3 regions of the Pseudalkalibacillus sp. JSM 102089 genome follow, and region 3 is predicted to be linked to each of the others. Evidence: riboswitches for the same ligand, from Rfam matches in the RefSeq annotation. Region 3 holds a riboswitch; each other region holds the start of a gene.
The links. Region 3 has a riboswitch for thiamine pyrophosphate ahead of tenA (thiaminase II). Riboswitches for the same ligand answer to the same signal wherever they lie in the genome.
Positions count from the first base shown of each region.

Region 1: linked by a shared signal. The riboswitch ahead of thiE (thiamine phosphate synthase) and the one ahead of tenA (thiaminase II) in region 3 are both predicted to bind thiamine pyrophosphate.
Region 2: linked by a shared signal. The riboswitch ahead of thiC (phosphomethylpyrimidine synthase ThiC) and the one ahead of tenA (thiaminase II) in region 3 are both predicted to bind thiamine pyrophosphate.

Region 1 covers NZ_JBEWYW010000004.1:292,185-299,257, reverse strand. Annotated here, with positions in the region: gene thiD (bifunctional hydroxymethylpyrimidine kinase/phosphomethylpyrimidine kinase) at 1-381, opposite strand, end outside; gene thiO (glycine oxidase ThiO) at 398-1,489, opposite strand; gene ABVF21_RS12165 (thiazole synthase) at 1,506-2,270, opposite strand; gene thiS (sulfur carrier protein ThiS) at 2,275-2,472, opposite strand; gene thiE (thiamine phosphate synthase) at 2,469-3,104, opposite strand; TPP riboswitch at 3,317-3,433, opposite strand; gene ABVF21_RS12150 (M14 family metallopeptidase) at 3,489-4,676, opposite strand; gene ABVF21_RS12145 (LTA synthase family protein) at 4,843-6,717, opposite strand; gene ABVF21_RS12140 (ROK family glucokinase) at 7,011-7,073, opposite strand, start outside.
Region 2 covers NZ_JBEWYW010000019.1:3,729-10,801, forward strand. Annotated here, with positions in the region: gene metE (5-methyltetrahydropteroyltriglutamate--homocysteine S-methyltransferase) at 1-2,275, shown strand, start outside; TPP riboswitch at 2,829-2,943, shown strand; gene thiC (phosphomethylpyrimidine synthase ThiC) at 3,082-4,866, shown strand; gene ABVF21_RS21605 (serine protease) at 4,889-5,056, shown strand; gene ABVF21_RS21610 (serine hydrolase domain-containing protein) at 5,726-6,727, shown strand; gene ABVF21_RS21615 (hypothetical protein) at 6,770-7,073, shown strand, end outside.
Region 3 covers NZ_JBEWYW010000001.1:821,408-828,480, reverse strand. Annotated here, with positions in the region: gene ABVF21_RS04160 (SDR family oxidoreductase) at 1-751, opposite strand, end outside; gene ABVF21_RS04155 (histidine kinase N-terminal domain-containing protein) at 897-2,060, shown strand; TPP riboswitch at 2,100-2,202, shown strand; gene tenA (thiaminase II) at 2,339-3,031, shown strand; gene ABVF21_RS04145 (ECF transporter S component) at 3,028-3,606, shown strand; gene ABVF21_RS04140 (ABC transporter ATP-binding protein) at 3,618-5,069, shown strand; gene ABVF21_RS04135 (energy-coupling factor transporter transmembrane component T family protein) at 5,047-5,841, shown strand; gene ABVF21_RS04130 (DUF3941 domain-containing protein) at 5,883-6,014, opposite strand; gene ABVF21_RS04125 (DegV family protein) at 6,092-6,946, opposite strand.

The DNA.
Region 1 (7,073 bases), on a different contig from region 3:
GAGTTCTTCCTTCATGGCACGAATCGCCTCTTTTTGAAGGAGTGATGCTCCTCCCTTCGCAATCATAACAGGATCAATCACAAGGTTTGGCACCTGGTATTCTCTTATCTTCTCAGCAACGCCCAAAATAATATCACTAGAGAAAAGCATACCAGTTTTCACAGCATCTGTTCCAATATCCGATAGCACAGCATCTAACTGAGATTGAACCGCTTCTATAGATTGGGGATAAACATTGTGAACCCCTAGAGTATTTTGAGCTGTAAGTGCCGTTATGGCACTCATCCCAAACACTTCCCGCTCTTGAAATGTTTTTAAATCGGCCTGAATACCAGCTCCTCCCCCACTATCAGATCCAGCTATCGTAAGTGCTTTACGCATAAAACTCACTCCTTCATTATATAACCTGGAAACGATCAGGTCGAAATTGACCGAGCCCTAATTCACTAACACTTCCATCGATTTCATCAGCTACAATCTTTGCTGTAACAGGACTAAGTAAGATTCCGTTCCGATAATGACCAGTGGCTAAAATAACCTTAGGTTTATGATCTAGCTTTCCGATAATAGGAAAGCCATCTTGAGTAGCAGGTCTTAACCCCGCCCACTTATGAAATGGATTTTTCTGCTGTAAGGCAGGCATCACTTGCTTACTCCATTTCTCAAGTCTTCCTACACCATGTTCCGTAACAGCTGTATCAAAACCAGCGATGTCCTCCGAAGCACCAGCAACAACTGATCCATTTGCTTTCGCTACAAGATAGCCTTGACTCGTAAAAATAATGTGATTGAGAGATGGGGCTTCATATGCGCAAATTTGTCCACGTATTGGATAAATTGGCAACGTCAAACCAAGTGCTTCCTCCCAGTACATAGACCATGCTCCTGCAGCAAGAACAACTCGATCGCTTTCGATTTGTTGACCTTTTACCACAACGCTATTCTCTTCAAACGTCGCCTCTCCCGCATTCTCTATCACCCGAACACCTAACTTGCGACAAGCATCTAAAAGTGCTGAGACGTAGCCAGGAGCATAAATATGTGACTCTTCTGGACACCATAATGCTGCAACAACATCTTGAGAAAGGCCTGGCTCTTTCACTCTTACTTCGTCAGCATTTAATATTGTAGATTCAACGTTAAACTTACGTTGCCAGGCCTGCTTTGTCTCAAGAGACAGCCGATCAGCCTCATGATAGATACAATAAAGACTGCCGCTCTCGCAATATTCAAAATCAACTTCTGAATTCTGTTTGATTTCTTCCTGCCATTTCGGGAAAAGCTTTAAACTATGTTGGCAAAGTCTGAAAAAATCATCTGGATCTTCTTCAATTTCCGAATAAGGCGCAAGCATGCCTGCAGCTGCACCTGAAGCTTGCCCCCCACACTTATGAGCTTCTACTACAGTCGTTTCATGTCCCCTCGTACGGCATTCATATGCTATGGAGAGACCAATCACACCGCCTCCTACAACCGTAATGTTAGCCATGATCGCCCTCCTTCTATTAATTTCGTACCGGACTACTTGCAGTGGCGTACTTCTTTTTAGGAATTCTTCCTGCAACGTAAGACAATCTTCCTGCTCTAATAGCCAACTTAACTGACTCAGCCATCATGACAGGGTTTCTCGCTTTCGCTATGGCTGTATTAAGGAGGACTCCATCTGCCCCAAGCTCCATCGCTTGTGTTACATCAGATGCATGTCCAAGACCCGCATCGACTATGACTGGTACCTTCAGTTGTTCTGTAATTAGTTCAATATTGTATGGATTTAAGATGCCGAGACCAGTTCCAATAGGAGATCCCCCTGGCATGACAGCCGCTGCACCTGCTTCTTGTAGTCGATAGCAAAGTGCTGGATCATCAGAAGTATACGGTAAAACAACAAAACCTTCTTTAGCAAGAACCTCTGTAGCTTTCAAGGTTTCCACCGGATCAGGGATTAGCATTTTTTCATCTCGACTAACTTCGATTTTTATCCAATCACTTAAGCCAGATGCTTTTGCTAAACGAGCGATGCGAATGGCTTCTTCAGCAGTCGTAGCTCCGGAAGTATTGGGCAAATAGTGAAATGATTGATTCTCGATGTGCTGTAAGATCGCATCTTCATTTGGTGCAGTAAGATTCACTCTTCGAATAGCAAATGTGAGAACTTCTGCTTCAGAAGCTTCAATTGCTTTATTTTGAACATATGGATTTGGATATCTTCCCGTGCCAAGAAACAAGCGGGAAGAAAGTTCTTTACCAGCTATTGTTAATTTATCATTCATTCGGTCAACCCCCTCCTACAAAGTGGACAAGTTCAATTTTCATTCCTTCTTTTACTTCTGTATCGATCCATTCCGAGCGATCAATAATTGTTCCATTAACTTCAGTGACAACCAACCCTTCTTGCAAGCCAAAATGAGTAACAACTTCTTTCAATGTTGCCACTTCTAAATCATGCTGCTCTCCATTAACTAGTAATGTCACTTGGGAATCACCTCTTTTTGAATGGATTGAATAAATGCTTCGCACGTGCCTTTAATATCGGCACTACCAACTACTTCACTAATGACACATACTCTAGAAGCACCTGAATGGAGGACGTCCGAAACATTATGCAATTTGATGCCGCCGATGGCTACAAACGGAATAGATATTTCTGCTGCAACTTCTTTGAGATAGTCAGTTGTTACTGGATCAACAACATCGCTTTTGCTATTTGTGGGAAAGACTGGCCCAGCCCCAATGTAATCAGCACCACGCTGCTCTGCTTCACGCGCTTCTTCTATTCGATGTGTGGAGATACCTATGATCTTATTAGGTCCAACAATCTTCCTTGCTACCTCTAAAGGTAAATCATCCTGACCGAGATGAATGCCATCAGCATCAACGGCTAGCGCAATATCAATGTGATCATTCACAATAAAAGGAACTTCATATTTTTGTGTTAGCTCCTTTAATCTCAAAGCTTTTTCTAGTACAACCTTTTTAGAATTCGTCTTATCACGCAATTGAATAATATCAGTACCACCTTGTATCGCTTGCTCCATTACCTCAACTAGGTCTCGATCAGGGTGGAATTCTTCCCCTGTAATGACGTATAATTTAAAATCCTTCATTATTTACCTCCTCTAATACTTTTAACCTTAAGCCTATGTTAACGAGCTTTGTTGATTTTCGGCTCAATTACGCTCTGTGATAACCAATCGCTTCGAGCTAAAAATCGAGAATCAAGAGTATAAGCTACCACCGTAAACGCTTAAAAACGATTAACATAAAACACACTAAAAAACCCCATTCCGCGTAAGGAATGGGGGTAGTAATACGTAATCAATACTGCTACCGACTTCCCTACGCTGGTATCAACCAGATCAGGTTCAAGGGTAAAAGAAATGACGGTTTCTTTTTCTCAGCCTTCCCTTACATGAAGGCACCCCTAGTCTTTGGAATTATGAAATTAAGTTTATTATGACAAAGAAGTGATTAAAAAACAAGCCACTAACCTACATATACAGAGAAGAAAGGAAAATCCCTAATGTATCTTGGTAAATAGTGTTGAAATCAGAAGTAGGCAAAGGACTTTCCCCTTTTCCAATTTCTACGGTAAAACCCGGTCTTCTAAAGTCTTGAATAAACCAATCCTTGTATCCAGCGAAACTATCAACATAGCGAACTGCTCGATAACCGCTCAGTCGCGAAAATTCTCTCACCAAGATTTCTGACTCAGGAGGTTCAAGTCCTTCGAAACCCCAAAAGATCACTTCACCTTGAGAATGAAATGCTAGCGCACGATCAAATTTCTTTCTTCTCGTCAGGTCTGCGATCGCTATTGCTTCTGGCTCTGTAAGCGGTGCTTTTCCCGGGTAATTTCTTGGAGAAGGTTTTGTTGGTTTTCGTTCAGCTTCTATTTCCCATTTAGCAGGATACTGATTGTTTAAATCAACTCCCCTAATGTTCGCCTTCCATCTGTTAAATTGTTCACTTCCATTATTAATTTGATCCGCCAATGAGCGGTAAGGTTCTTCTTCAGGTAATCCATTAATGACAAGATCCACTCCATCTGGGTTTACCATGGGTACAAGAGAGAGAGAAGTCGTTTCATATAGAGATGGGAGGTAAACACCGCTCAATCTCTGACTATTCGTCAATTCACGAGAATAATCATCTACAAATTTCATAATGAGAGTTGAGGTTAACCATTCATTAGCATGAAATGCTCCATTCATATGAACTTTTTTCTTTCCTGTTCCCACTACTAGTTCTGGGATTGGCTTTTCCATGACAGATTCGCCAATGATGGATCGTTTAATAAATGGATAAACAGCAAGTATTTTTCGAATATCATTAACAAGGGTTTGATAATCGTAATTTTGATTTGGGTTAATGAGTGACCACGTTACACGAATCGGTATATTCACTTTTTCTCCTGGTTGTAACGAAAAAGGATTCGAATCGTTTAGCAAAAGAACACCATCTAGGGGTGTTCCGTACCATCCTGCTATTTTCCATAATGTATCTCCTGGCTTAATGGTATAACTTTTCGTGACAAACCCAGGGATCTGAATTTGTTCTCCGACTATAAGTTGATCAGGATTCTCAAGATTATTACTATCTAATATTAATTGAAGTGGAATTTGAAACACTCGGCTATATTTCCAAAGGCTATCCCCACTCTTCACCCTAATTTTCATGTCATACCCTCCCACATTTCATATCCTTCTTACAATGATATGAAATAATGAGTGATGCATATGCTACATAATTAGGACATATTAGCCTTATTGCTCGCCTCAGAAAAAGTTCACTACAATACAAAAACCCCACCTAATATCCAAGGTGGGGTTTGCATCTTTCATGCTATTTTTCTATTTCTGTATCCTCTTGTTGCTCATCATGCTTGCCTAAGAAACGTAGAAGGTCTCCATAAACGATTTTATCTGAGTAGGCAAGATCAGTTTTTGCCTTCTCCATGTATGGTTCACAGGCTGATTTATCCGTTTCTTCTCCTGTTTCTTTGTCATAACAGACACTTTTAGTGTATAGATTATTTTCAGTAATGAAGCTTCCATCGCGAAGGATAGTGAAATTATCCTGTTCTTTTGCAAAAAGATCGTTACCAAATTTAATCATATCCTTCGTATCAATACCAAGCAGGTGCATAATTGTCGGCTTCAAATCAATTTGACCACCGACCTGTTCCATCACTTCCCCTTCTTGGCCAGGAATATGAACAACGAGCGGAACTTTTTGAAGCTCCGTGGATTCAAATGGTGTGATTTCTTTGCCTAAGAATTCTCCCATAGCTTTGTTATGGTTCTCAGAAATTCCATAGTGATCACCGTACATGACGAAGATCGAATCTTCATAAAGTCCTTCTTCTTTCATTCGCTCAAAGAATTTCTTTAGAGCTTCATCTTGATATCGAACCGTAGTGAAATATCTGTTAACAGTTCCATCATCTGAAGTCCACTCTGGAATATATTCATCCTCTGATTCAAGTGTAAAAGGAAAGTGGTTTGTTAATGTAATGTATTTAGCATAGTAAGGTTCCGGTAGCGTTTCTAAATATTTAATGGATTGATCAAAGAAATATTCATCTTTCAATCCCCATCCGATTGAATTATCAGGCGTTACTGTAAAATCATTAATGTCATAGAACTTATCGTATTTAAGGGAGTCATACATAACGTCACGGTTCCAGAAGCTTTTGTTATTCGCATGGAAGACAGCGTTATAGTATCCATTCTCACTTAATATTTCTGGTGATGCATTGTATTCGTTCCCTGAATGGGTAAAGAATACAGCTCCACTTGGAAGTCCATATAATGAATTCTCAAGAATAAATTCGGAGTCAGAAGTTTTACCCTGAGCTGTTTGATGATAGAAATTCGGGAAATAATAACTTTCATCTATAAGATCATTTAAGAAAGGCGTAATTTCTTCTCCATCCACTTCTTCATTCACTACAAAACTCTGTGTGGATTCTAACGATACAAGGATGATGTTTTTCCCTTCAGCTTCACCAAACATTTCAGGATCTGGCTCAACGTGGTTAGCTTTTACATAGTTTTCAATATCTACGATCTCACTGCCATCCGCAAATGCTCGCTGTGCTTTTGCTTTGGACTGAAGAACAGCGTCATAAACGTGGTAGTTATAAGTACCAATATATTTTATGAGCATTTCACGATCAAACGTACGAGTTAAAAGCTGCGGGCGTTCTGTTTCTGCAAGCCCAACATTAACAGCAAAAAGAGCTATAGCGCTAGCAAATACAATAGCAATTTCTTTCTTCTTAACCGTGTACGCCTTCGTTTTTCTTACGAAAAGGAAAACTGCCAGAATAATGATATCTACAAAGAGCAAGAAATCAAAACCGCTTACAAGTTCAGCAATACTATTACCAAGCTCCCCCATATTATTCGTTTGAAACAACAATGGTATTGTTATAAAATCAGTAAATTCACGGTAGTATACGACGTTTGCAAATAGGATAAATGAGCCAATAAAATTAATGACCAGTAGTACTCTGTTGCGATACTTTGGTGAGGCAAATAGGGCAAAACCGAGGAATAGCAATACAGAACTAATTGGGTTTAGCAGTAATATAAACCCTTCCATTTTATTTTCAGGTTCAATGTTGAAAGCAAATTCGTACACCAAATACGTTTTTAACCACAGCATAAAGGCTACGATTAGGAAAAAAGAATACTTATTTTGTAGCTTTTTCATGTTTTCTTAGTACCTCCTTAGTTGAATATAAGGAAAAGCTACCATTACTTTCTACGACCATACATAATCGCTATGATAGTATGTTTTCGAAATTTAATCAACTAACTTTTGTCCTTATTTTAGTATTTCTTTCACAATTATTTTGATTCTGAGCTTCCTGTCTGTTAGTAATAACGAATGAAATGGACAAAAAGTTTCATTTGGGCAATTTTTTTACAAAAAAAAAGAAAAGATCGAACTTAACTGATCTTTTCTTCCCTTGTTATAGCAGGCTGAAACATGAAAAACCAGGACTATTTCATCAATTTCGTTTTTACGAGCCACGCTCCTCCTATTACGCCAGCATCATTGCCGAG
Region 2 (7,073 bases), on a different contig from region 3:
TTCAAACATTGGTTACCCTCGAATTGGAGAAAAACGTGAATGGAAGAAGCTTCTTGAAAAGTTCTGGGCGGGTAAACTGGATGAAGACACTTTTACAGAGGAGTCAAAACAGCTTAGGCTTTCGTACCTTAAAAAACAACGAGATAAGGGGATTGATCTTATTCCTGTCGGCGATTTCAGCTTATACGATCATGTGCTTGATACCGGGGTAATGTTTGGAATCGTACCAACGCGCTTTGACTATGATGGTGGGGGTGTATCCCTTCAAACGTATTTTAATATCGCACGGGGAACAAAAGGAGCGCCGGCAGCTGAAATGACAAAGTGGTATAACACGAATTACCACTACATTGTTCCTGAACTAAATGAGAGTACACCTTCTCTAGTTCATAATCGCCCGCTTGAGTATTACAGGGAAGCGAAACAGGAACTTGGTATTGAAGGGAAACCAGTGCTAATTGGTCCGATCAGCTTTGTTCTTTTATCGAAGGGATATGCTAAAGAGCAATTCAACGATGTGGTTTATCAGTTCCTTCCGCTATATGAACAGGTGCTGAATGAACTGGGGGAGGAAGGTGTCCAGTGGGTGCAATTCGATGAACCTGCACTTGTTACGACTCTTTCGGATGATGTAGTCAACCTATATAAAGAGGTGTATGAGGCGTTACATAATGCGGCACCAGAAGTAAACGTGCTTCTTCAGACGTATTTCGAGAGTGTGACCCATTATGAAGAAGTGACGAAACTCCCTGTTCAGGGAATTGGGCTTGATTTTGTGCATGACCGGAGTGAGAATTTGAAGGCTGTAAAAGAGAAAGGTTTTCCACAGGATAAGGTTCTTGTTGCAGGGTTGATCGATGGACGTAATGTTTGGCGATCGAAGCTTGATAAGAAAATTTCTCTATTGAATGAGCTAGCCCAAGCTGTTGATAAAGGTCGTATTATTGTTCAGCCGTCTTCAAGTTTGCTACATGTACCTGTTACGGTGAAGAGTGAGAAGGACATTCCAGATGTGCTGTTTAACGCTCTTTCATTTGCTGATGAGAAGCTTGATGAAGTCGTTTTACTTGCGCAGGGACTCGAAAAGGGAGAATCGGCTATTCAATTGGAGATCAAGTCAAGTGTAAAAGCTATTCAAGAACTTAATCATTCTCCACAGCGGAATAATAAGCAGGTGCAGGAAACGATTCACAATCTCGGAGAAGCAAAACGGAAAGCACCGTTTAAAGTTCGTCATGACTTACAGCAAAAGTCGTTACAGATTCCGTTCCTTCCAACGACAACGATTGGAAGCTTTCCGCAGACAAAGGAAGTGCGCAAGCAGCGTTTGCAATGGAGGAAGGGTGAACTAAGCGATGCTGCATACGAGACGTACATTAAAGAAGAAATTAAGAAATGGATTGACATTCAGGAAGAGATTGGTCTCGATGTCCTTGTGCATGGTGAGTTCGAGCGAACTGATATGGTGGAATACTTTGGTGAGAAATTAAACGGGTTTCAATTTACGAAATTTGGATGGGTTCAGTCCTATGGTTCGCGCTGTGTGAAGCCACCGTTGATTTTTGGTGATGTCTCTTTTAATACGCCAATGACGGTAAAAGAAACCATCTATGCTCAGTCATTAACAGATAAGCATGTAAAAGGCATGTTGACAGGACCGATCACGATTGTGAACTGGTCGTTCGTACGGGATGATCGAACAAAGACTGAAGTAGCGAATCAAATTGCACTTGCGCTTCGAGAAGAAATAGAGGAGCTTGAACGAAATGCCATACTTGTGATCCAGGTCGACGAGCCGGCACTTCGTGAGGGTCTTCCACTGAAGGAAGAACTGCATGACAGTTATTTGAAAGCTGCAGTCTATGCGTTTAAATTGGTAACCTCCTCCGTGGAGAATGAGACGCAAATCCATACGCATATGTGCTATTCGGAATTTGAGGAAATCATTGGCTCGATTAAAGCTTTGGACGCAGATGTGATCTCGATTGAAACATCGAGAAGCCACGGCGAGCTAATTAAGGCTTTTGAAGACAGTACGTATGAACGGGGAATTGGGCTTGGTGTGTATGATATTCACAGTCCCCGCGTTCCTGAGCTTAGTGAGATGAAACGAAGCATTGATCGAGCGCTTCAGGTACTGGATCCAAAGCTGTTCTGGATCAATCCAGACTGTGGATTGAAGACAAGGGGCGTAGAGGAAACAGTTGAAGCATTGAAAGTGATGGTAGAGGCGGCTAAGCAAACAAGGGGAAAATATCTCGCCCAAAAGAATTAAGAATTAAGAAATAAGAATTAAGAGAATTGCGTGGACAGTTCGAGACAAATAAAAATCTTGGTCAGGCCCCACTTCTACCCCGATCTGTTTTTTTCTAAATGAAAAAACCTCCTGAATGGTATAAGGGCACTGAAAAAGCCTATTCAATGAAAAAAGAAATCAACCACCTACTATATATTGGCGGTTGATTTCTTTTTATTTTCAATATGTTGTTGCATTCGATGGATTTAATTGGGAAATCAAGTTTTTCAGTGTCCTCGAATAATATAATGGGTCCGATGAAATAACGACCATTAGGAGGTTTTGCTCATGCTTCGACTAGTAGCTCTGCAAAATACCTCATCGATTTTTATAGATAAGGTTGTCTAGAATAGTCCGGAAAAAATCAAGAAGATATCCTACAGAGCTCTAACCACAGTTCGCAGGAACACAATGGCTTATCCCATCAAGAAATCCATAAATTTCGGTAAGGAATCTAAAAAACATTGTGTGATTCTCAGGTTAGGGATTGGTTTTTTCATAAGACTCATATATAATGAAGTCAAAATTGAATAGAATTAACTAGGGGAGCCCGATGAGCCGGGCTGAGAAGGAAATGCCTTGAAGTTTCTTGACTCTTTGGACCTGATCTGGATCATGCCAGCGTAGGGAAGTTAGAATAATCATCAATGCAATGCTACTTCTGATACATATTAGCCGGGTCCAACCATTTACTATGGACCCGGCTTTTTTTATATGTTTCGATAGGCTTCTCCAGTTGGTGTGGTCAATCTCGTCCTTTATACCAAAAAAAAGGAGAGTTTATTATGTCATCATCTTCACTAAACAAAGAAAACATTTCCATTATGTCCAGTTTTTCAGGTAGTCAAAAGGTATACGTGCCAGGTTCAAGAAACGACATAAAAGTACCCATGCGTGAAATTGAGTTAAGTCCAACAACGGGGACATTTGGAGAAGAGGAGAACCCTCCAGTACGTGTGTATGATACTAGTGGCCCTTATACAGACCCAAATTATTCCGTGGATATTACCAAAGGTCTTCCAGCTCTTCGTAACTTATGGATTCAAGAACGAGGCGATGTGGAAGAATATGAAAAGCGTGAAATCAAACCTGAAGATAATGGGTATAAGGATGAAAATGATCCTCGTACAAACGAAAAAGTGTTCCCTGGATTAAGCCGTAACCCATTGCGTGCCAAAAAAGGGAGAAATGTTTCACAACTTTATTATGCTAAACAGGGGATGATCACTCCTGAAATGGAATTTATCGCAATAAGGGAAAATATGGATCCGGGGTTTGTGCGAGATGAAGTGGCAAAAGGTCGTGCGATTATCCCTTCTAATATTAATCACCCAGAGACTGAACCTATGATTATAGGTCGCAATTTCCATGTTAAAATTAACGCTAATATTGGAAATTCAGCTGTTTCATCATCTATTGAACAGGAAGTCGAAAAAATGACCTGGGCCACCCGGTGGGGCGCCGATAATATCATGGATTTATCAACGGGGAAAGACATTCACACCACTCGCGAATGGATCATTCGAAACTCATCCGTTCCGGTGGGTACCGTCCCGATTTATCAAGCATTAGAAAAAGTCAATGGTATTGCTGAGGATCTTACATGGGAGGTTTACCGAGATACGCTGATTGAACAAGCAGAGCAGGGGGTGGATTACTTCACAATCCATGCAGGTGTTTTATTGCGATATGTGCCACTAACTGCAAAACGTTTAACTGGTATTGTTTCTCGTGGTGGATCAATTATGGCACAGTGGTGCTTATATCACCACCAAGAAAGCTTTTTGTATACACATTTTGAAGATATTTGTGAGATTATGAAATCCTATGATATTTGCTTCTCCTTGGGGGATGGCTTACGTCCTGGGTCCATTGCTGATGCAAATGATGAAGCCCAGTTTGCTGAATTGGAAACGCTTGGAGAACTAACAAAAATTGCGTGGAAGCATGATGTTCAGGTAATGGTTGAGGGACCAGGACATGTGCCAATGAATCTTATTAAAGAAAACATGGATAAACAATTAGAAATATGTGAAGAAGCTCCCTTTTATACACTTGGACCACTTACAACTGATATAGCTCCCGGGTATGATCACATTACTTCTGCAATTGGTGCAGCAATGATCGGTTGGTATGGTACGGCAATGCTTTGTTACGTCACGCCAAAAGAACATCTAGGTCTCCCTAATAAGGATGATGTGCGTGAAGGCGTTATTACTTATAAAATTGCAGCCCATGCAGCTGATTTAGCAAAAGGACATCCAGGGGCCCAAAAACGTGATGACGCCTTATCAAAAGCACGTTTCGAATTTCGTTGGAGAGATCAATTTAACTTATCTTTGGATCCGGAACGTTCTATTGAGTATCATGATGAAACCTTACCTGCTGAAGGTGCAAAAACGGCACACTTTTGTTCCATGTGTGGACCGAAATTCTGTAGTATGAGAATTTCCCAAGATATTCGTAATTACGCAAAAGATAATGAGCTATTTACGAAAGAGGCTATTGAAAAAGGAATGCAGGAAAAAGCTGAAGAGTTCAAGAAATCTGGAGCAAATATTTATCAATAGCCTTTTTGAGGAGGGGATATGTGTGAAAGTTCAAAAAATTGAAGAAGAAATTAATCAAACGAAAAATCACCTATCCTTTTTAGAGAATTCTTTAAAGGAAATTCAAGAAAATTGCGAACATCAGTTTAAAGGAGATCAAAATTTTGAAAGATGTTTGAAATGTAATAAGGTAGAAATATTATATTACTAACTGTGGAAAAGCTGACGCAAGCTAAAATAGAGGTTCTGAAAAAGTCTATTCTATAGGATGCTCCTATGTATAATTAATAAATTTGATTAGAAAGACATACAAACGACAAGAACAATTGAACTATCTGTTATTAAAGACTTGAACTGAATAATTTAACTTTGATAGGGTACTATTAACGTTCCAATTATATAAGTTGAATTAATGATTCTGTTCTTCAACAAACGGGTATAGAATTTAAAAATATTTTAGTGGATGCATGCGTGTCTTTTCCGAATGTGCAGGAAATCAAGCTGAAAGTCAAAAAATTTTCCAGTATGTCAATCAGAGACATGTCGAAGTTATCGATCGACTTTGCTTAATAATGTAATTTAAAATCATATGTTCAACTAATATAGGGGCAAATAAAATGCTGAAAATAAATTGAAATCAGTAGTAAAAAAGGGGCAGCGTAAAACGTTGTCCTTTTTTACTACTGACCAATAATGATTCCATAATAATAGCAAATAGAATTTTGATGAAAAATATGTATGTCTTTCAAATTATCTTGATATCGAGTCTTCAAGAATCTCGGAGCTTATCTGTAATAAGATAAGTTCTTTTTTTCATTGAGCTAATTGTCATTTTTTGAAATAATTGGTATTGGGTTTGGTGGAGGGAGAGGATTTTAGAATGAAAGCAAATTATGAGAAATTAGTTTCTTGGGTTGAAAATATTAAAGAGTTAAATCAAAGCTCAGCAGCTTCTTTATTGATACTTAAAGACAATAAGGTTGTTTTGGAGCATTATAGTGGAACCCACTCCAATAATAATACAAGTCCAATCACAGAGAGTTCTAGATTTAATGTAGCTTCTGCGAGAAAAAGTTATTTAGGGTTGTGTGTCGCTTACGCTATCTATGATAAAAAAATAAGTGATATTGATGATTATGTAAGTCGTTACTTTGATGATCTGGATTCTGAGATACTTGGTGAGACTAAAATAAGGCATTTGGTCACTCACACTCATGGATTAGATGAAAGTACGAATGGTGAACTAATAAGAGAGTTCAAACCAGGTGAAAGTTGGGCATATAGAGGAATAAACATTAAGCTTATTACGCAGTTAATCAATAAATTATATGGTAAACCATTTACTGAATTATTACGTGAAAAAGTATTTGTCCCAATGGGTTTTCACAAAACTTGGTGGGAAACTGAAGATAGTATTGATTTGGTAAGTGTCATTATTGATCCAGAGAAGGATGGAGAAGACACAACGGGAAGTACGGATAATGGCATGGAGTCTAACCTTTTTGTGTCTACCCAAGAATTTGCAAGCTGGGGTAGTCTCTTCTTAAATAAGGGAAAGTTTAATAACAAACAAATTGTACCAAAAGAAGTTATTGAATTAGCTAATGAAATACATACTCCTAATGAAATAGATAAAGAATTACCTCGAAACGGATTTTTCTGGTTTGTTAATGATCTACCTAGAGAAATGAGCGAATTAGGTGACCGGGTACCAGCTGGATCTTATCAAATTCTCGGTGTCACTGGTCCAACATTACTTGTTATTCCAAAATATAGTGTCGTTATCGCAAAGATGTATAACAAGAGATACAATTACGGAAATGAAAACTACCTCTATTATCTTAAAGAGTTTAGTAATATTGCTGCTGATACATTTCAGTAGTAGTGTATTGTTTAACAAAGGTGAAAGGAGGAGTATTAATAAGTGATTAAGACAAAAGTGATAACAATTGCTTCGGTTTCAGGTGGTGGAAAAACTGCAGTTACGGAAGAATTAAGAAAAAGACTAAGCACTTCTGAAGCGCTGTATTTTGATAAATATGATTTTGAAGGAGCACCAGATGACCTCGTTAAATGGGTTGAGGACGGACCTGATTACAACCAATGGAACTTGGAACCCCTCAAAGCAGATTTAGAATCATTTTTAGAAAGAGAAGAACCTCCAGCATACATAATAATTGATTATCCATTCTCATATAAGAATGATAAATTGAAGGAATTTATTGATC
Region 3 (7,073 bases):
CCATAGGTGTATTCGTACCAAAGTTTTTCACTTTTTCTGCTGAGAAGGTGGAAGGGATAAGCGGTGTCCAAATAGGACCAGGTGCAACGCTGTTGACACGAATTCCTTTTCCAACGAGCGACTTTGCGAGACTCCTTGTGAACGTAGTGATTGCGCCTTTTGTACTAGAGTAATCGATCAGCTGGTCATTGCCTTCATAGGCGGTTACGGAGGAAGTGTTAATGATTGCACTTCCATTTTTTAGATGGGGAAGAGCGGCTTTCGTCAGATGAAACATGGAAAAAACGTTGGTGCGGAATGTTTTTTCGAGCTGTTCAGCACTAATTTCTTCTATTCCCTGTTGGGGGTGCTGTTCTGCTGCATTATTAATTAAAATATCGAGCTGTCCGAAATGATCAATCACCTGTTTAATCAAATCGTAAGCAAAGCTTTCACTTCCAATGTCTCCCGGCAACAATAAACATTCGCTTCCGACTTCTTCGATTTTTTGCTTCGTAAGTTGCGCATCTTCATGTTCGTCAAGATAAACAATGGCGATTTTTGCTCCTTCTTTTGCATAAGCAATCGCAACGGCTTCACCTATCCCACTATCTCCTCCAGTAATGAGGACGACTTTATTCGTTAATTTTCCTGATCCTTTATAATCTGGGTCTTCCATTAAGGGCATTGGATTCATTTCTTGCTGAGATCCTGGTTGATGATTTTGATGTTGTGCTGGTTGTCCATCCGTTTGTCTAAAATCTGGTCGCATGGGATAGCTCCTTTCAAATCATATATATGTAAGGAGTTTCCAATAGAGAGAATTTCTAAACCTAAAGTCTGAGAATATAATGATGACATTTCCATTACATGATAAAATGAAACAAACCTATAATGTAGTTTGTGAGGCGAGAGGTATGAATTTTGATTTAAGCGAATCTGAATTTGAAGAACGATTTGCGTCGTTTTTGGAACAAAGTCAGCCCGAAATTGTAGAAAAGTGGCTGCTTGGCGCAAAAATTTCTCAAGAGGATCCTTATTATGAAGAAATCATTAAGAATGGGAAACGAACGGTTGAACTTATCTCTCGTTATATTCGTCTTCAGGATGAAAGCTGGATTATGACATTAACTAAGAAAATTGCCAATGAGCGAATTGAAGCAAATGTTAATATCGGAGAGTTTATTGCGAATATTAATTTTGGGAGATCAGTGGTGATCTCTGTCTTAAACGAATCATCATTTGATAGAGATGAACTTTCGAAAGGTATTCAAATCATTAATAATTACTTTAACGCCTATTCGTATCATTCAGTGACGGAATACACGAAGGTGAAGGATAATATCATTCATGATAAAAACAAATTTATACAAGAAATGCATAGTGATCGTTTAACCATTCTTGGTCAGCTAGGTGCGAGCTTTGCTCATGAGTTTCGCAATCCTCTTACCTCCATTAAAGGATTTTTAAAATTATTAGAAGATGATAGTGATGCTAATAATTTAATCGAGAAACATTATTTCGAAATCCTTAATAGCGAAATGAAAAGTCTAGAAGAGAAGGTAAGTCAATTTCTTTTCTTATCAAAAATGCGTGGGAGCGATGATCGCCCTCTTTCATTAAATTTAAGTGGATTATTAAGATATACTATTGAAATTCTTTATCCAAGACTACTAGAATCAAAGATAGAAGTGGAAACAGCAATTCATCCAGACATTCCACTGTTCGGTGTAGAAGAACAAATCAAACAAGTCATTCTTAATATTATGATTAACTCGATTGAAGAGTTAAATGAAAATAAAATCGATCATCGAAAAATTGAGATGAGCGCAAAAGAAAACCATGGACGAATCACGATTGAAATTTCCAATAACGGACGGCAAATTTCATCGCATCTTGTTGAAAGTATCTTTCAACCGTTCATTAGTACAAAAAAACTAGGGACGGGTCTTGGATTGTCTGTTTGCAAGCAAATTATTGAAAAGCACGAAGGTGTGATTTCAGTGCGATCAAATCCAGAAAAAACAACTTTTGTTATCGAACTTCCAGTAATGGTTGACAAAGGTGTGAAAGAAGAGTAGCTTAATAGTTATCAAACTATCAATCAAAAAAGCTTTTTATATATCCACTAGGGGAGTCATTTATATGACTGAGACAGGATGTCCTGGACCCTTTGAACCTGATCTGGTTAGCGCCAGCGGAGGAAAGTGGAGACGGATGCCACCGCAGCCGCTCCATTTTTGGAGCGGCTTTTGAACGTTGTAAAAAAACGTTGAGTCGCTTCAGAAATGACGGAACAACGGCATTCAAGCTCCTTTCCTCTTTATCAGTTGGATGAAAAGCGGAGAGGAGTTTTTTTATGTCGTTTACTGAACAGTTAAGAGAGGAAGCAGCACCAATTTTTGAAGGAATCTTTAACCATCCATTTGTAAGAGGAATTGCGGAGGGAAAGTTAGAGAAGGAACAGCTTGTTCACTATGTAAAGCAGGACTTTGAATATTTGAATACATTTGTTCGAATCTATGGCATTGCGCTATCGAAATGTGAAAACAGAGAAGAGATGGCGCTTTTCACTGAACAAATATCATTTGTACTCCATAGTGAGGTTCATCCTCATAATAATTTGTGTCAAGCTGCAGGCGTCACTTATGAAGAACTGCAAGGCTATCCCCTCGCCCCGACGGCACACCATTATACGAGGCATATGCTTGACGCTGCTCATTCAGGTACGCTCGGAGAAATCGTTGCAGCGCTTCTGCCATGTCCATGGACATACCTTGAGATTGGTCAGCGTTTAATGGAAGAGGTTAATCCTAAAGAAGATCATCCTTTTTATGATTGGATTACGTTTTACGGAGAGAAGTCAATGGAACCAGTGACGGATCAACTAAGAAAAATCCTCGATCAGTGGGCTGAGACGGCACCTGAAAGAGAATTGAAGCGAATCAGGGACTATTTCATTCTTAGCTGTCAGTTGGAATATGGTTTCTGGGAAATGGCTTATCAAGTAGAAGAGTGGCCAATCTCCCTCCAAAAAGGTGAGCGGGTATGAAACGACTAAAGCTTTCGGACATTTTGATTACGATCGTGATTGCCCTTGTTTTTGGGATTATTTATAAATTGTGGGGACCGGTCTATAACGTCTTTAAACCATTTGGCCTTCATATTGGTGATGTGATTTACGGAATGTGGTTTATTGCGGGAACTGTGGCAGTGCTTCTTCTTCGTAAGCCTGGTGTGGCACTACTTGCAGAAACAGCTGCAGCTTCTGGTGAATTTCTTGTTGGTTCAGAATATGGATTATCTGTTCTTCTATATGGAATTGTTCAAGGATTAGGAACGGAATTAATGTTTGCCTTATTTGGCTATAAACGATACACCGCATTTGTTGCGGCGCTTGGAGGGATTGCTGCTGCGGTAGGCTCCATTGTCATGGATGCTGCCTATGGATATGTGATGGACCTTGCTCTATGGAATTTACTACTTCTCATTGGTGCTAGGTTAATAGGTGGTTTTCTACTAGCTGGGCTACTTGCTTATTTCCTTGTAGAAGCTCTAGAGAAAACAGGTGTTACTAGCTTGGTTAGACCAGCAAGTGATGAAGATTATAAGGCGTTAGATCAGTAAGGAGTGGTTATATGAAAGTGGGTGTATCAAACCTTCGTGTAAAATATGCGGGAGCGGAAACGCTGTTATTTAATAAATTATCTCTTGAGATTGCAGAAGGGGAAAAGGTCTTATTTCTTGGTCCGAGCGGTTGTGGTAAATCCACTCTTCTGCAAATATTATCTGGGTTAATACCAAATGCCGTTCCAGTGCCTATGAAGGTAGATGCCAAAAGCATTCCAAAATCTTCAGGCGTCGTATTTCAAGATCCTGATTCTCAGTTTTGTATGCCATATGTGGATGAAGAGATGGCATTCGTACTGGAAAATCGTGCTGTCCCGCAACCTGAAATGGAAGGGTTAATTCGTCATTATCTTGAGAAGGTAGGTCTTTCCTTTAAGGATCCGCATATTGAGATTAATTCACTTTCACAAGGAATGAAACAGCGACTAGCCATTGCATCCATGCTTGCACTTGAGCCAGACGTGATTTTTTTGGATGAACCGACCGCATTACTTGATCCTGCAGGTACTTCTGACGTATGGAAAACAATTAAGCAAATTAATGCTACACAAACAATGATTATTGTGGAGCATAAGATTAATGAAGTGATTGATTTTGTTGATCGCATCGTCCTTTTCGATTCAGAGGGAAGGATTATCGCAGATGCCGACCCAAAAAGTATCTTCTCCTTTTATAAACATAAGATGAAAGAATATGGGATTTGGTATCCGGGCGTATGGGAAGAACATACAAGTGAAAAAAATCTTCCTGCATCGTATGTTAAAGGGGAAGAAATTCTTGAGATTAAACAGTTAAAAGGGTATCGTGGCAAAATCCCAAAAATTGAAGTGCATAATGGATCAGCTCATGAAGGAGAATGGATTGTGGTTACCGGAAAGAATGGAGCAGGTAAAAGCTCCTTTCTTTTAAGTTTAATGAATGTGATGAAAACGTCCGGGAAAAAGAGAGTAAAGAATCAGGAATTAAAATCGATCAAAGATTCCCGTGAGCAACTAGCTTTTGTTTTTCAAAATCCAGAATTTCAATTTGTCACGAATTCTGTCTATGATGAACTTGCTTATTCCCTTGAAATGATAGGAGATGTGGAAGTAGATCAAAAAGTAGCCCAGTGGCTTCAAGCATATGATCTTAAGCAAGTGCGAACTCTTCATCCGTACCAGCTTTCTACGGGGCAAAAAAGAAGGTTAAGCGTAGGAACGGCCATGTTTGGTTCTCAACCGATTCTCTTGTTAGACGAACCAACATTTGGTCAGGATGCAAGTAATACGTTTAAGTTGCTAGCTTTATTTGAACAATTAAGGTCAAAGGGAATGCTCATTATCATGGTGACGCATGATGAGGAGATTGTTCAAAATTATGGGACGAGAGAGTGGGTCATTGAAGAGGGTAAGCTAACCGCTGATCGAGAACTTCTGAGAAGGGAAGAGAGGGAACATCATGCAGTGGACTCTACAATATAAAGAAACATGGCTTCATCGTTTAAATCCTGCTTTCAAATTGGTGTTCATTTTAGCATTATTTATCCTTCTTTTATTCGTTCACAATCCAAATTTGATTAGCAATGTAACAGTGGTTCCATTAATTCTCGTCTTGTTCGCCACAGGACATCAGAAAAAGATACTAGCGATCTTAATGATTCCATTTTTGTTATTATTTTTCTCAAGTGCTTCTAGTATGATGTTCTTTGGTCAAGGAACAACGACTTGGTGGAAGTGGGGAATCGTTCATATTACAGAAGAGAGCTTCTTTCGAGGTCTTCACATCGGGTTTCGAGCTTTAAATTTCGCCTTGCTCGGACTTCTATTCGCTTTGACAACGAGGCCAGTATTTCTCTTCTATTCCCTCGTTCAACAGCTTAAAGTACCGCCTCGGTATGCCTATAGCTTTATGGCTGCTGTTCGGATTCTTCCTGTTATGATGGAGGAATTCCAACAGCTAAGAGCTGCATTACTTATTAGAGGTATAAAAAAGAAAAAAGGGTTCGCTCGAATCATGCAGTCTGTGACGCTTTATGCGGTGCCGTTGCTTTCTCAAAGTATTCGTAGAGCTCATCGCATTGCAGTTGCCATGGAAGCGAAGCAATTCAATAATAAGGAACGAACTTATTATTACAAACAGACCTTTTCGAGAGTAGACGTATATTTTATACTCTACATCACGCTAGGTTTTTCTCTTGCTTATTGGGGTGGTCTAACATTTCCTTACTTCGATATCACAGATGTTAGAAATTAAGAAACCGGCTGGTTAGCCGGTTTCTTTTCATTGCTTGATTTCTACAAGTGGTCAGTATCCTTAGAATACTGGTGTTTCCCGCCTTCACGATTTTCTTCTTTCAACTTGTTTTTCAACATTCGTTTAGCATTATGATCAACTGCTTTTTTATTATTATCTTTTGTTGATGACACGTTATGTCCTCCCTTGCTAGGATTGCCATGCACAATAATAGAGTACGCGATTATGCGACATCCTATGTAAAAGGAAGTTATTTATTTAAGAAAAACAATGCAAGTGTTCCTGGTCCTGAGTGAGAGCCAATCGTAGCGCCTACTTCATGAATGACAAAGTGCTCACTCCCATATGTGTCTTGAATCGCACTTTTTAATTTTTCAGCGCTTTCAAGGTCATCTCCATGTGATATGCCGATTAATTGAGACTGAAGATTAACACCGCGTTCTTGCATGATCTCAACCATACGCTTTGTGACTTTGTTTTTTCCACGAATTTTTTCAATCGGAACAAGTTTCCCGTCTTCAACGTGGAGCACTGGTTTGATTTTTAACATTCCACCAAAGAAGGCCGAAGCTTTGCTGACGCGACCACCGCGTTGAAGGAACTCCAGGTCGTCTACTGTGAAAATGTGTTCCATGTGCGTTAAATACTTGCTGTTTAAGCTTTCTGATATTTGCTCAAATCCTTCACCTTTTTCAGCAAGCTCTGCAGCGTGGATCGCCATAAGTCCGTAGCCGAGAGAAGCAGCTTTGGAATCAATGACCTCCATTTGTACGTCAGGGTATTCTTCCTGTACTTCATTTTTTATGATGGCAGCGGATTGGTATGTACCTGAAATGCCAGAAGATAGCGCAATATAAATAAAAGGCTGACCCATTTTAGCGTATTTCGTAAATGTCTCTCGTATCCGTGCTGGAGGAATTTGCGACGTTTTGGCCATTGTACCTTCTCGCAAAGTCTTATATAACTCTTTTGCTTGGATCTCTTCACGGTCATAATACTCCTGATCTCCGATAATGACCATTAGTGGCATGATGTCGATGTCGTGCTTTCGTGCGAGATCCTCTGGCAAATCGGAGGCGCTATCTGTAATGATTTTAACTGTCATGGACGATCGTCCCTTCTTCATTTTTAAGTCAGTATGTAAATGAATGTTTGTTATAATCAAGTTTATCCCATTAGTAAAGAGGAAATCAATCCTATTGATGGGGTTGAATAGAAAACAGTTGACGTAG